Regions from separate parts of the Streptomyces sp. NPDC051219 genome, predicted to be linked through region 4. Evidence: riboswitches for the same ligand, from Rfam matches in the RefSeq annotation. Region 4 holds a riboswitch; each other region holds the start of a gene.
The links. Region 4 has a riboswitch for cyclic di-AMP ahead of AB0M62_RS07690 (NlpC/P60 family protein). Riboswitches for the same ligand answer to the same signal wherever they lie in the genome.
Positions count from the first base shown of each region.

Region 1 (3,560 bases), on a different contig from region 4:
CGGCGGTCCGCTCGCCGATCAGCCGGATCCTGGTCGCGGTGGAGTACCGGTCGCGGCTCTTTCCGGCCATGTCTCCCGCCTCCCCTGCCGTTACGCGCGTACGTCCCCGGACACGGTACGGGACCGCGGCCGGGGACGTACGTACGACTGGCTGTGCTGTTACGCCTTGCCTGCGCCTTGGCGTTACGCGGAACGGAAGCGCGGGAACGCGCTGCGGCCGGCGTACACCGCCGCGTCGTCGAGGATCTCCTCGATGCGCAGCAACTGGTTGTACTTGGCGACGCGCTCGGAGCGGGCCGGGGCGCCGGTCTTGATCTGGCCGCAGTTGGTGGCGACGGCCAGGTCGGCGATGGTGACGTCCTCGGTCTCGCCGGAGCGGTGCGACATCATGCACTTGAAGCCGTTGCGCTGGGCCAGCTCGACGGCGTCCAGGGTCTCGGTCAGCGAACCGATCTGGTTCACCTTGACGAGCAGGGCGTTCGCGGAGCCCTCCTCGATGCCTCGGGCAAGCCGCTCCGGGTTGGTGACGAACAGGTCGTCGCCGACCAGCTGGACCTTGGAGCCGAGCTTGTCGGTGATGGCCTTCCAGCCGGCCCAGTCGTCCTCGAACAGCGGGTCCTCGATGGAGACGAGCGGGTACGAGGCGACGAGCTCCTCGTAGTACTCGGTCATCTCGGCGGCCGAGCGGGACTTGCCCTCGAACTCGTACGCGCCGTCCTTGTAGAACTCTGAGGCGGCGCAGTCGAGCGCGAGCGCGATGTCCTTGCCGGGCTCGTAGCCGGCCTGCCGGACGGCCTCGAGGATGAGGTCCAGCGCGGCCCGGTTGGATTCGAGGTTCGGCGCGAAGCCGCCCTCGTCGCCGAGGCCGGTGGAGAGCCCCTTCTCCTTCAGGACCTTCTTCAGGGTGTGGTAGACCTCGGTGCCCCAGCGCAGGGCCTCGGAGAAGGACTCGGCGCCGATCGGCGCGATCATGAACTCCTGGATGTCCACGTTGGAGTCGGCGTGCGAGCCGCCGTTCAGGATGTTCATCATCGGAACGGGCAGAAGGTGCGCGTTCGGGCCGCCGAGGTAGCGGAAGAGCGGCAGGTCGGATGCCTCGGAGGCGGCGTGCGCGACGGCGAGGGAGACGCCGAGGATGGCGTTGGCGCCGAGCGAGGACTTGTCCGGGGTGGCGTCCAGGTCGAACATCGCCTGGTCGATCAGACGCTGCTCGGTGGCGTCGTACCCGACGAGCTCCGGGCCGATCTGCTCGATGACGGCGAGGACGGCCCTCTCGACGCCCTTGCCGTGGTAGCGGTTCGGGTCACCGTCGCGAAGCTCGAGGGCCTCGAACGCTCCGGTGGAAGCACCGGACGGAACTGCAGCACGACCCGTGCTGCCGTCGTCGAGGCCGACCTCGACCTCGACCGTGGGGTTGCCTCGGGAGTCCAGGATTTCCCGGGCTACGACGACGTCGATGGACGGCACGAGCATCTCCTTCTGGGATGTGACGCTATGAGTGCAGGGTCTCATTGGCCTTGCGCCATGAGCCTAACCGGCTCCGGGGCACAGGTCGGCCGACCGCCCGGCCCCTGGGACGAAAACAGCCCCGAATAACCGCGGTCCGGTACATAAGGACCACGCGGTACTGGACAGTAATGCGCGGCACCGGCCAGTAATACAGAAGCCCCGGCCCGGCGCGCACGGGGGAAAGCGCGCCGGACCGGGGCTGTTTCTGGGGTGGGACCGGTCTCCGCCGAGGCGGGTCCCGGCCGGGGGCGGTTGTCAGCCGAGGTGCAGCTGCTGGCCCGGGTGGATGACGTCGGCGTCCTCGACGATGTCCTTGTTCAGCTCGAACAGCTTCTCCCAGCCGCCCTTTACCTTCTCAGCCTGGGCGATCTCGGCGAGGGTGTCGCCGGCCTTCACCTTGTACTCGCCGTCGCCCTTCTTGAAGGACTGGGCGGCCTTGGGGGCCTCGGAGCGGGCCTCGGAGCGGCTCGCCTTGGCCGGCTCGGCGCGCTTCTCGGCCGGCTTCGCGGGCTTCGGCTGCGCGGCCGGCTTCGCGGCGCCGGTGTCGACACCCGGGTCCACACCGTCGTTGGTCAGGTTGCCGGCGCCGGCGCAGGCCCAGGCACCCGGGCCCTGCATGTCGAGAAGCACCTCGGCGGTGGCGATCTGCTGGTTCTTGGTCGCGAGGTCGGCGCGGGAGGCGTACTTCGTACCGCCGGCGGCTGCCCAGCTGGACTGCGAGAACTGCAGGCCGCCGTAGTAGCCGTTGCCGGTGTTGATCGACCAGTTGCCGCCGGACTCGCACTGGGCCACAGCGTCCCAGGTGGCGACGGAGGCGGCGGACGCCGAGGTGGCGCCCATCAGCGGGACGGCGACAGCCGCGCCGGCGACGCCGGCGAGCGTGGCGATACGGGCGACCTTGGACGACCGGCGGTGCTTGCCTGTGCTGGATGCCAGCATGGAGTTGTCTCCTCACCGACGCCTACGAGGTGAGCTGTCGGGTTCGGGCCAAGTGAGTTGCCCGGCCGCGCGTCTGGCGCGACTTCACCCCAAGCCGGTCAGCTGCCGTCTCAACGGCCGCGTCCGGCACCTACCTTGGGTCCCCCGCTCCTGCCAACGGCGCTTTACGCGTCGAAATATTTCCCCCGTCCGTCGGCAGGATTCGGCGTGACGGTCGAAGGAGCCCGCGGTGCGAGCGGTTCAGACCGTAGACACAGGCATCCCCGATGTTCAATGCCGAACATCGGGGAGAAAACGCCCATACCCATATCCGCGAAACGGTCATTTCCGCAGGTGAGAGGCGAAAGTGCGAGACCGGGCGGACGAGACGCCCCAGTTGGCCCGAAGAGACTCATGTCTCACTTGAGCAAACTAGGACATAAAGTCCCGAACTCCCCCTACTTTGGGGTTATATCGAGACCCAGGTCGAGGCTCTGGCCAGGAAGGATGAGGTCCGGCTCGGCACCGATGACGGTCTCGTTGGCCTCGTAGATCGCGGACCACCCGCCCGCCACATCCTTCTTGTCGGCGATGTCCCAGAGGTTGTCGCCGGGAAGGACGGTGTACGTGTCCGCCTCCGCCCCAGCCCCGCCGCGCGTCGCATCCGCGTCACGGGAGGCGTGCCGTCCGGTGTCGCGGTCGCCTGCCGCGCCGTCCGGCCCGGCTGTCTCACCGGCGGCCGGCGCGCCCCGGTGCTTGCCCGCTCCGGACCCGGCCCCCGGGGTCGATGCGGCGTCAGGCGTGGTGGACGCGGCAGGAGAGGAACTGCCGCTCTTATCCGACTTGCCTGCATTAGGGGTGTTCGCCCCTGTGGAAGCCTTGGGCGCCCCGGACGCCGCAGGCGCGGTGGGCTCGTCCGCCGGAGTGGCCTCCGAAGGCCGCACGGGCGCGGGGCCGACCGACATGTCCTCCGTCGGCAGGCCCGGGTCGACATCGGCGATCAGGCCACCCTGGGTCAGCCCCGCGCTGCCGGCACAGCTCGGCCAGGCCTGCGGCCCCTGTGCGGCGAGAACCTTCTCCGCGACGGCGATCTGCTGAGCGCGGCTGGCGAGGTCCGCCTGCGGCGCGTAGGA
Region 1 covers NZ_JBFBAS010000001.1:449,257-452,816, reverse strand. The annotation lists gene AB0M62_RS02150 (septum formation initiator family protein) at 1-70, opposite strand, end outside; gene eno (phosphopyruvate hydratase) at 184-1,467, opposite strand; gene AB0M62_RS02140 (transglycosylase family protein) at 1,765-2,448, opposite strand; cyclic di-AMP (ydaO/yuaA leader) riboswitch at 2,453-2,620, opposite strand; gene AB0M62_RS02135 (transglycosylase family protein) at 2,886-3,560, opposite strand, start outside.
Region 1: another riboswitch for cyclic di-AMP. It lies ahead of AB0M62_RS02140 (transglycosylase family protein); the one in region 4 lies ahead of AB0M62_RS07690 (NlpC/P60 family protein).

Region 2 (3,560 bases), on a different contig from region 4:
CCGGGACAGGAGAACAACTCATGGCCGAGGAAGTGCTGGACGGCTTTGATCACACGCAGTACGAGCAGGAGGTGACCGAGCGCTGGGGCCGGGAAGCCTACGAGAAGGGGGACCGCTGGTGGCGCTCGCTCACCGAAGAGCAGAAGCGCGAGTTCAAGGAACGGCAGGTCTCCATCGCCAAGGACTTCGCGCGGGCGCTCCGGGACGGGATGGCCGCCGAGAGTGACGACGTGCAGGCCATCACCCACCGTCAGTGCGAGTGGCTTTCGGTGACTGGCACGCCGACCCGCTCGTACTTCGTCGGGCTCGGTGAGATGTATGTCTCCGACCCCCGCTTCACCGCCACGTTCGACAAGCACGGAACCGGCACAGCGGCCTTCATCCGCGATGCGATGAGGATCTACGGCGAGCGGCACCTGTCCGACGGATAGCCGAGGGGCGGGGGGCTGCCGGGGGGCGGGACTGCCGGCGTCTCGGGACGGCGGCGGTTCCCTTCCCATTCGTCGCCCGGTTGGCCGTTGCCCGGTCGCCGCCTCCCGGCGGTGCGGACAGCCTGGGTGAGTGGGGCACGAAGGAGGGCACATCGAGGACCGGGACCAGGACGAAGGCATCGGGAGCAGGATCACGCGCCGCTTTGTCCGCACCCTGCCCGCGCTGCTGATCGTCGTCGGCATGGTCTTCGATCTCTCGACCCCGCCGGGCTTCACCGGGTCACCGTTCTTCTCGGCGGCGCCGCTCATCGCCGCGCCGCTGTTCTCCTTCGGCACCACCTTCCTGACCGGCGCGACCGCCTCCCTGGCCGTGCTCCTCCTGCACATCCGCAACGGAACGATGCTGAAGGTGGAGGCGGTGACCGAGTTGGTCACCGTGGTGACCGTGGCCGCTCTGGCGCTGCTCACCAACCGGGTCGTACGGCGCAGTGGCGAGCGGCTCGCCTCCGCGCGCGGGATCGCGGAGGCCGCCCAGCGCGCCCTGCTCCCGACCCCGGTCGAACGGATCGGCGGGCTCCACGTCGCCGCGCGGTACGAGGCCGCGCAGGCGGACGCGTTCATCGGCGGTGACCTCTACGCCGTACAGGACACGCCGTACGGAGTACGCCTGATCGTGGGCGACGTACGAGGCAAGGGACTCGAAGCGGTGGAGGCGGTCGCCATCGTGATCGGGGCGTTCCGCGAGGCCGCCGAGCAGGAGTCCACCCTCGAAGGGGTGGCGCAGCGGCTGGAGCGGGCACTGCGGCGCGAGGGAACCCGCCGGGACAGTCTCGACGCGGTGGAAGGCTTCACCACGGCCGTGCTGGCGGAGATCCCGCACGACGGTGGCGGGCTGCGGCTGGTGAACCGGGGGCATCCGGAGCCGTTGCGGCTGTACGCCGACGGGAGGGTGGAGGCGCTCACGCCCGCCGAAACCGCGCTGCCGCTGGGGATGGGCGACCTGGCCGGCTGGCCCGACCGAGCGGAGGAGCATGAGTTCCCGCCCGGAGCCACCCTGCTCCTCTACACGGACGGGCTCTCCGAGGCGCGGGACGCGGCCGGGAACTTCTACGACCCGCAGGAACGGCTCCGGGGCCGCATTTTCTCGGGGCCCGACGCGTTGCTGGCCGCATTGGTCACCGATGTGCGGCAGTACACGGGCGGCGGTTCGACCGACGACATGGCGCTGCTGGCGGTCAGCCGCCCTGCGGAGAGACAGTCGGACCGGCGTACCACCGTACCGGTGGTCGGCAGGAACGGACACGGTGCGTAGTCGAAAGGCACCGCTCCGCATAACAATTGACGAACCATCAGGGTGCGGGTGTTTTGTGAGAGGCGGTCAACTCGCCCGATATCGCACCCTCCTGTCCCGGAAAGTCCGGCCGGGGAGCCTTAACGATCAATGGGAACAGCTTGGAATCCGGCCCTGGTGTCTATTAACGTTCGATAACGCAGCGCGGTCGTCCCAGCCGTCGCAAGAGACGGCACCGTGCGCATGCGCCGAATTCCGCAAGGGAACCGGGGAACCACCAACTTGGGGTGAATCGGGCTGAAACCGGCCCGTAGGAGACCTTCCTGCTCCGAACCCGTCAGCTAACCCGGTAGGCGAGAAGGAAGGAAAGGAGCACGCCTCCGTGGCGTCCAACAGCCCTGCCCCCGAAGTAACCCGGTTCATGACGAAGTCAGTTCCGGGAGGCACCGAAGGATTCGGCGTCGAGGAGGGGGCGTGGGAGGAGTGGAACCCCACTGAGGACTCCGTCCGTCCCGTACGCGGCCGGCACCGCGTCGCCAAGCAGCGCGGCGGACTCGCGCGCAGCTCCACGGTTCTCGGAGTCGGCGTCATCGCCGCGGTCGGCGCAGGCGGCATCGCCACCGCGCAGGACAAGCCGGCCGTCACCATCTCGCTTCCCGACTCCATCACCTCCGCGCTGCCGGACGCCGGATCGCTGCCCGGCGTGGGCGCGCTGATATCCGGTGACGACAGCGACGAGGACGAGAACACCTCGGTCGACGCCCCGCTCACCATGGCCGGCGTCAGCGCCGAGGAGGCCCAGCAGGGCACCACCGACGCGGGCGAGGCACTGCGCACCCGCATCCTGCTCCAGGCCGAGCAGCAGCAGGACGCCGCCGACGCCGAGGCCCGGGCCGCCGCGGAGAAGGCCGCGGCCGACACGGCAGCGGCGGAAGCCAAGAAGCAGCAGGACGCCGCGACCGCGAAGGCGGCCGCGGAGAAGAAGGCCGCGGAAGAGGCGGCGAAGGCCGAGGCGGAGGCCGAGCGGCTCGCCAAGCTGGCGGCCGGCTACTCCCTCCCCACCTCTTCCTACACCCTGACCTCGCACTACGGTCAGTCCGGCTCGATGTGGTCCTCCGGTCAGCACACCGGTCTCGACTTCGCCGCGCCGACGGGTACGCCGGTCAAGGCGGTCCACGGCGGGACCATCAAGTCGGCGGGCTGGTCCGGGGCCTACGGCTACCGCATCGTGCTGGAGCTCGCGGACGGCACGGAGGTCTGGTACTGCCACCTCTCCTCGATGTCCGTGACCTCCGGCCAGGTCACCAACGGCGAGACCATCGGGCGAGTCGGCGCCACCGGCAATGTCACCGGCCCGCACCTGCACCTGGAGGTGCGCACGGGCGGAAGCACGGTCGACCCGCTGGCGTGGCTGCGCGGCAAGGGCCTCACGGTCTGATCTCCGAGGGCCCGGGGGCGGTCCGGAATACCGGAACCGTCCCGGCCTGTTGATCAACGAATGACCTCTCTCCGCAAGCTGGGTACGTCCAGCCTTCAGGTCTTCCCCCTCGCTCTCGGCGGCAACGTCTTCGGCTGGACCGCCGACCGCGCGCAGTCCTTCGGTCCTCGACGCCTACACCGCTGACGGCGGCAACTTCGTACGTCCGGCGGCTCGGACGACTGGACCCGGTCAGAGCTGCCGGTGGCCGTACTGCCGGTCCGGCGGGTGCGGGCCGTGACCGCCTTGGCCGTGCGCCGGGCGGCCGGCGGGGTGGCTGTAATGCCCGTACGGGTGCGGCTGCCTGTATGGGTACGCGTGCGGCGCGGGCGCCGCGTACGGGATGTGGGGCCGTGGGAAA
Region 2 covers NZ_JBFBAS010000003.1:39,928-43,487, reverse strand. The annotation lists gene AB0M62_RS05050 (MerR family transcriptional regulator) at 1-431, shown strand, start outside; gene AB0M62_RS05045 (PP2C family protein-serine/threonine phosphatase) at 583-1,743, shown strand; cyclic di-AMP (ydaO/yuaA leader) riboswitch at 1,959-2,093, shown strand; gene AB0M62_RS05040 (M23 family metallopeptidase) at 2,144-3,160, shown strand; partial or broken gene AB0M62_RS05035 (aldo/keto reductase) at 3,221-3,362, shown strand; gene AB0M62_RS05030 (PrsW family glutamic-type intramembrane protease) at 3,392-3,560, opposite strand, start outside.
Region 2: another riboswitch for cyclic di-AMP. It lies ahead of AB0M62_RS05040 (M23 family metallopeptidase); the one in region 4 lies ahead of AB0M62_RS07690 (NlpC/P60 family protein).

Region 3 (3,560 bases), on a different contig from region 4:
CTGCCCTGGCCGGCGCTGGACGAGGGCGGGGCGGAGGAGGAGGGGGGCGAGGTCTACGGCTGCGCGCTCGGCTGGTCCGGCTCGTGGCGGATCTCAACTTCAACCGCTGCTTCATCAATGCGGAACCGTATCCGCAAGAAACTCTGGCCCGAGCATGTGCATGCCCTGTAAGAGCTGCTCGACCGGCTGCGCGCCGAGTATCCGCAGGTCGCGTTCGAGTCGTGCTCCGGCGGCGGTGGCAGGATCGGCCTTGGCGTTCTCTCCCGTACCGACCAGGTGTGGACCTCCGACAACACCGATCCGCTGGACCGGCTCGACATCAAGTACGGCTTCAGCCGGCTGCACCCGGCGCGGATCATGGCCGCGTGGGTGACCGACAGTCCGAATGTGCAGCTCAACGGCCGGGCCCGCTCGCTGCGCTTCCGCTTCGTCAGCGCCGTGGCGGGCGTGCTGGGGGTAGGCGGTGATCTTTCCGTCTGGAGCGAGGAGGCGCTTGCCGAGGCGCTGGAGTGGGTGGATCTCTACAAGGAGATCCGGCCGGTGGTGCAGCAAGGAGAGGTCTACCGGCTGCGGCGGCCCACCGGAGGACTGCGCGCGCCGTTCAGTACGTACGGGCGACGAGGCCGTGGTCCTCGCCTGGCTCCAGGCCCAGCGTTACGGCGAGCCACCGCCGGCGCTGCGGCTGGCCGGCCTCGACCCGGCGGCCACGTACGAGTACCTCGGCACCGGGGGTGTCCACCGTGGCGCGGGGCTGATGCACAGGGGGCTGCGGACGGCACTCAGTGGCGATTTGGATGCGGCAGTTATCCGGCTACGCCGCATCGCATAAGGATCGCACCTATAGGGCCGATAGCAGGCGAATGTCCGGTCTGACCGAATTGCTTGGCTTGGCGTCAAGTTGCCATGCTTAAGCGGTAGATGGCCCGTCGCCCAGTGAGCAGGATCATATCGGTGACGGTGCGTGGCGGGGCGGCAGAGCTCAATTCCTTTGCTCGGGCGGCTGTTGGGGAGCCGCACTCCACGGAGGGTGACTGGAGAAATCCGGCATATTCACCGCGTCGAATGGATTCCGGATGGAGTCCGGAATACATGGCTTGTTCCGCCTGCCCGGCTCGCCTACGGTCACCGTCAATCCAGGTGGACCGCCGAATCCTGCCACCGCCTGGAACCGCACCCACCACTTACGCACGGCAGGAGCGGGGGACCCAGGTAAGCCGCCGATCCGGAATCCGGAACGGCTCGGGGTTAAGTCGCAGCCACACCGCGGCCGGGCATCTCCAGCCCGAACCCGACAGCTCACCTCGCAGGCGACGGAGAGGAATTCGTCATGCCCGCAAAGGGTAAGCACCGTCGTCCCAAGGCCAACCCGATCACCCGTGGCTTCGTGGCCGCGGGCACCGGTGGCGCCGCTCTCGCACTGCCGCTGATGGGCGCCACCGGCGCCAACGCGGCCGAGAAGGCCGCGCCGGCCGTTGCCGCCGAGAAGGCCGCCGCTCCGGTCGCAGCCGCCGCTCCGGTCGCCGTAGCGAAGGCCGCCCCCAAGACGTACTCCGTCGTCGCGGGCGACTACCTGTCCAAGATCGCCGACGAGCAGAATGTCAACGGCGGCTGGCAGAAGCTCTACCAGGACAACCGCGCGGTCGTCGGTGGAGACCCGTCGCTGATCCACCCGGGCCTCAAGCTCACCATCGGCGCCAAGGCGAAGGCGCCGGCGAAGTCCGACGCCGCGACCGAGCGGGCCGACCGGTCCGAGCGCAAGAGCGCTCCGGCGAAGGCGAGTGCCCCGGCGAAGGCGAGCGCCCCGGTCAAGGCGAGCGCCCCGGTCAAGGCGAGCGCCCCGGCCAAAAACACCGGCACCGCCACCTCGAACAGCGGGGCGGCGAAATCCTCCGGCTACTTCACCGCCCCGGTCGACGCGCCCGTCACCACCTCGTACCGCATGTCCGGATCCATGTGGTCCAGCGGCTACCACACCGGTGTCGACTTCGCCGCGGGCTCCGGCACCAGCCTCAAGGCCATCGGTGCGGGCACCGTCGTCTCCGCCGGCTGGAGTGGCGCGTACGGTAACGAGGTCGTCATCCAGCACACCGACGGCCGCTACTCGCAGTACGCCCACCTGTCCTCGCTCTCCGTCTCGGCGGGCCAGAGTGTCGCCGGTGGCCAGCAGATCGGCCTGTCCGGCTCCACCGGCAACTCGACCGGCCCGCACCTGCACTTCGAGATCCGGACCTCGCCGAGCTACGGCTCCGACATCGACCCGCTGGCGTACCTGCGCCAGCACGGTGTCAGCCTCTGAGACGCGCATCCCCCCTGACGGGGCGTCACCAGGAGGCCGGATCCGGCGGATCCGGCCTCCTGGCGTATTCCCGGAACGCGAAACGGCCCCGGTGGTCTATGTCACGCCGCGTCAACCCCTCCTTACGGTCGCGTAGGTCACATCCGCCGGTGAAGGATGTGCTCCCGTGGCAGACGATTCGAGATCAATGAGCAGCGGTGCATTCGGGTCGTACGCGGCGATCGGTGACAGCTTCACCGAGGGCGTGGGCGATCCAGGACTGGATGGCTCCTTCGTGGGGTGGGCCGACCGCTTGGCGGTGCTCCTCGCCGACCAGCGACCGGAGCACGCGTTCCGGTACGCCAACCTGGCGGTGCGCGGCCGGCTCCTGGACCAGATCGTGGAGGAGCAGGTGCCGCGGGCGAAGGCGCTCGCGCCGGACCTGGTGAGCTTCTGTGCCGGCGGCAACGACATCATCCGGCCGGGCAGTGACCCCGACGCGGTTGCCGAGCGGTTCGAGGCGGCCGTCGCGGATCTGACGTCGGGGGTCGGGACGGTAATGATCACTACTGGGTTCGACACCCGCGGGGTGCCGGTGCTGCGTCATCTGCGGGGCAAGATCGCCACGTACACGGCGCATGTGCGGTCGATCGCCGACCGCTACGACTGCCCGGTGCTCGACCTGTGGTCGCTCAAGTCGGTCCAGGACAGGCGCGCCTGGGACGGCGACCGGCTGCATCTCTCGCCCGAGGGGCACACGCGGGTGGCGCTCCGGGCCGCCCAGGTGCTCGGCCTCGAGGTGCCGGCGGATCCGGACCAGGTATGGCCGCCGGAGCCGCCACGGGGCTCGGCGGAGGTGCGCCGGGACAACATCCAGTGGGCGCGGGAACATCTGGTGCCGTGGATCGGACGGCGGCTGCGCGGCGAGTCGTCGGGCGACCACGTGGAACCGAAGCGGCCGGACCTGCTGCCGCTGTAGGGGCAGGGGAGAGTTGGGGCGCCTTCCGGATTCGGGGGCGGGGCCGCCGGGCACGCACGGTTCTCGGGCGGCCGGGGATGGCTCAGTGGCTGCCGGCCGGTGGGCGGTTGCGAGTCGGCGGGACGCGGGGTCGCCGCCTCAGCTCCCCATCAGGTGGTCACGCCCGATCAGGGCCGTGCTGCCCTCCCCGGTGCACGCGTAGGCGCCCGCCACCGCGCCCAGCCTCGCGCACTCCTCCAGGTCCCGGCCGGCCAGGCGTCCGTACAGGAAGCCGCAGAGATACGCGTCGCCCGCGCCGTTGGAGTC
Region 3 covers NZ_JBFBAS010000012.1:173,403-176,962, forward strand. The annotation lists partial or broken gene AB0M62_RS16830 (hypothetical protein) at 1-45, shown strand, start outside; partial or broken gene AB0M62_RS16835 (alpha-galactosidase) at 96-829, shown strand; cyclic di-AMP (ydaO/yuaA leader) riboswitch at 1,134-1,323, shown strand; gene AB0M62_RS16840 (LysM peptidoglycan-binding domain-containing M23 family metallopeptidase) at 1,328-2,296, shown strand; gene AB0M62_RS16845 (SGNH/GDSL hydrolase family protein) at 2,484-3,254, shown strand; gene AB0M62_RS16850 (PfkB family carbohydrate kinase) at 3,393-3,560, opposite strand, start outside.
Region 3: another riboswitch for cyclic di-AMP. It lies ahead of AB0M62_RS16840 (LysM peptidoglycan-binding domain-containing M23 family metallopeptidase); the one in region 4 lies ahead of AB0M62_RS07690 (NlpC/P60 family protein).

Region 4 (3,560 bases):
ATGGTGCGCAGGTCGTCCATCAGGACGTTGAAGCGCTTGACCGCGTTGGCCGAGCGGGCAGCCATGCCGTACGCCTCGTCGACCCGCTTCAGCGCCTGCGGGAAGGTGATCTTCTCGCGCAGCGCCAGGGCTTCGATCATGGCCTCTGCGCGGTCGCCGATACCGCGTTTGGGGACGTTAAGGATGCGCCGGAGCGGGACCGCGTCCTCCGGGTTAGCCAGTATCCGCAGGTAGGCCAGCACATCGCGGACCTCCTTGCGCTCGTAGAAGCGCACACCGCCGACGACCTTGTACGGCAGGCCGACCCGGATGAAGATTTCCTCGAAGACACGGGACTGGGCATTGGTCCGGTAGAAGATCGCGACGTCCCCGGCCTTGGCGTCGCCCGCGTCTGTCAGCCGGTCGATCTCGTCCGCGACGAACTGTGCCTCGTCGTGCTCGGTGTCCGCGACATAGCCGATGATCCGGGAGCCGCTGCCGGCATTCGTCCACAGGTTCTTGGGGCGACGGCTCTCGTTGCGCTCGATGACCGCGTTGGCGGCGCTGAGGATGGTCTGCGTCGAGCGGTAGTTCTGCTCCAGCAGGATCGTCGTCGCGTCCGGGTAGTCCTCCTCGAACTGGAGGATGTTGCGGATGGTGGCACCACGGAACGCGTAGATCGACTGGTCGGCGTCGCCCACCACGCACAGCTCGGCGGGCGGTACTTCGTCGGTGCCCTGACCCACCAGTTCGCGCACGAGCGTGTACTGAGCGTGGTTGGTGTCCTGGTACTCGTCGACCAGGACGTGCCGGAACCGCCGCCGGTAGTGCTCGGCGACGTCCGGGAAGGCCTGGAGCAGGTGCACCGTGGTCATGATGATGTCGTCGAAGTCGAGCGCGTTGGCCTCACGCAGCCGCGACTGGTACATCGCGTACGCCTCGGCGAGCGTCTTCTCGAAGCCGTCGGCAGCCTGCCCGGCGAAGGTCTCCTCGTCGATCAGCTCGTTCTTCAGGTTCGAGATCTTCGCGCTGAAGGACTTCGGCGGGAACTTCTTGGGGTCGAGGTCCAGGTCGCGGCAGACCAGGGCCATCAGTCGCTTGGAGTCCGCGGCGTCGTAGATCGAGAACGACGACGTGAAGCCCAGCCTCTTCGATTCGCGCCGCAGAATCCGGACGCACGCGCTGTGGAAGGTCATGACCCACATCGCATGGGCACGCGGTCCGACCAGGCTCTCGACCCGCTCCTTCATCTCACCGGCGGCCTTGTTCGTGAAGGTGATCGCCAGGATCTCGCCGGGGTGGACCCGGCGCGCGGACAGCAGATGTCCGATCCGGTGCGTCAGCACCCGGGTCTTGCCGGAACCCGCGCCGGCGACGATGAGCAGCGGTGATCCGGAGTGCGCCACCGCGGCCCGCTGCTGCTCGTTCAGCCCGTCGAGAAGCGCGGCGGGGTCGATGACTGGCCGGGCGGCCCCGTCCCGGTAGTACGCGTCGCGGTCGACGGGCGCGTCGAACTCGCCCCCGAAGAGGTCGTCCGCACCCGCTTCCGGTGCGTGCTCCTCGGGGGGCGGCGGGTGCTCCTCGCCGGAAGGCTGGAGGTCCGCCAGGAAACTGTCGTCAAAGAGGCTGCTCATCGCCTCCCGAGTCTAGGCCGCCGCACCGACAGCCCGACCACGAGTTCCGGCAGGTAACGAAAATGTATCGGACATATCGAACATCAGGCTTCCCCCCAACCACACCGATTGGCTAGCGTGCTCCGCCAAGGCCGTCCGTGCCCTCGTCGGCGAACCACGCCAGAACGGACGGCCTCGCGCCGAGTCCGGCCTGCCGTAAGGCAGTTCGGAGCCGGGGACCCAACATGCACAACCGGGGTGAATCGGACCGGCTCCGCCGGACCGTAGGGCGACCTTCCGTACTGCCCGAACCCGACAGCTAACCCGGTAGGCGGTCCACGGAAGGAGATGCCGGCCTTGGCGTCGCATCGCAAGCCGCGCACCCGGATACGAACCACCGCTCCCGCAGTCGGGATCACGACCGCAGCAACCGCAGCACTGGCCTCCGTCAGCCTCCTCGCCCAGAGCGCGAGCGCCGCGCCCGGCGCGCCCGCCGAGCCGAAGCCGAGCGTCGAGGACGTGCAGAAGAAGGTCGACGAGCTGTACCGCCAGGCGGGGACGGCCACCCAGAAGTACAACGCCGCCAAGGAGCGCACCGACACCCAGCGCAAGAAGGTCGACGGACTGCTCGATCAGGTGGCGCAGAACACCGAGAAGCTGAACGAGACCCGGCGCGAGCTCGGCACCTATGCCGCCGCGCAGTACCGCACGGGCGGCATGAGCCCCACCGCCACCCTCCTGCTCGCCGACGACCCGCAGGGCTACTTCGCCCAGGACCACCTGATGGACCGGCTCGGCGTCCGTGAGCAGGAGATCCTCGCGGACTACCGCGCCCAACAGGCCGACGCGACCAGGAAGCGGGCGGAGGCGGCCGAGAGCCTGCAGACGCTCACCACCTCGCAGGCCGGCCTCAGCGCCGGGAAGCAGGAGGTCCAGCGGAAGCTGGCAGAGGCGCGCGAACTGCTGTCGAAGCTGACCGCCGAGGAGAAGGCGCGGCTTGCCGCGATCGAGAAGAGGAAAGAGGAAGAGGCCAGACGGAAGTCCGAGGAGCTGGCGCGCAAGCAGGCGGCCGCGGAGAAGCAGCGCCAGGAGGAGGCCCGGCAGGACCAGCAGCCGGCCCCGGGCACGGATACGGGCGCGGGCACCGGCTCCGGTGCCGGTACTGGCACCGGCACCGGGTCCGGGACGTACGCCGCCAAGGCGGAGAAGGTGCTCTCCTTCGCCCGCGCCCAGATCGGCAAGCCGTACGTCTGGGGGGCGACAGGGCCCAGCTCTTTCGACTGCTCGGGCCTGACCGTGGCCGCGTGGAAGACCGCCGGCGTCGACCTGCCGCGCACCACCTGGGACCAGGTGAACGTCGGCACGCGCGTGGCCACCGCCGACCTGCTCCCCGGTGACCTGGTCTTCTTCTACGACGACATCAGCCACGTCGGCATATACATCGGCGACGGCAAGATGATCCACGCCCCGAAGCCGGGGACCAACGTCCGCGAGGAGTCGATCTACTACATGCCGATCTACGGCAGCGTGCGGCCCGCGTAGTCGCTGCGTCGGTTGGGCCGTGACCCCGGCCCAACTGACGCACTTCATTGCCCCGTTCGCACGACCCCGGTCGCGGCGGACCCGAGGGCCGCCTAGCGTCTCCTTCATCGAGGCGCATTTCCTGCGACGTACGGACAAATGTCCACAGGTGCTCCTCGAGGATGCGGAGGAGTCACCATGCGTGGGACACGTGTCGCTGCCGCCGCCACCCTGCTCGGCGCAGCAGCGCTCTGCCTCGGCGCGACCGCGGTGACGGCCGAGGCCATGGGGACGGCCGAGGACGGAAGCGATGTCCCGTCGTTCGGTTACACCGCCTCACCCACGGTCGTCGCCGCCGGGGGCACGGTCACGCTCGGCGCCACCGGATGCGCGGAACCGGCCGTCACCGTCAGCTCCGCGGCCTTCGGCGACGTCACCCTCCGTGCG
Region 4 covers NZ_JBFBAS010000004.1:150,013-153,572, reverse strand. The annotation lists gene pcrA (DNA helicase PcrA) at 1-1,613, opposite strand, end outside; cyclic di-AMP (ydaO/yuaA leader) riboswitch at 1,781-1,942, shown strand; gene AB0M62_RS07690 (NlpC/P60 family protein) at 1,950-3,134, shown strand; gene AB0M62_RS07685 (hypothetical protein) at 3,312-3,560, shown strand, end outside.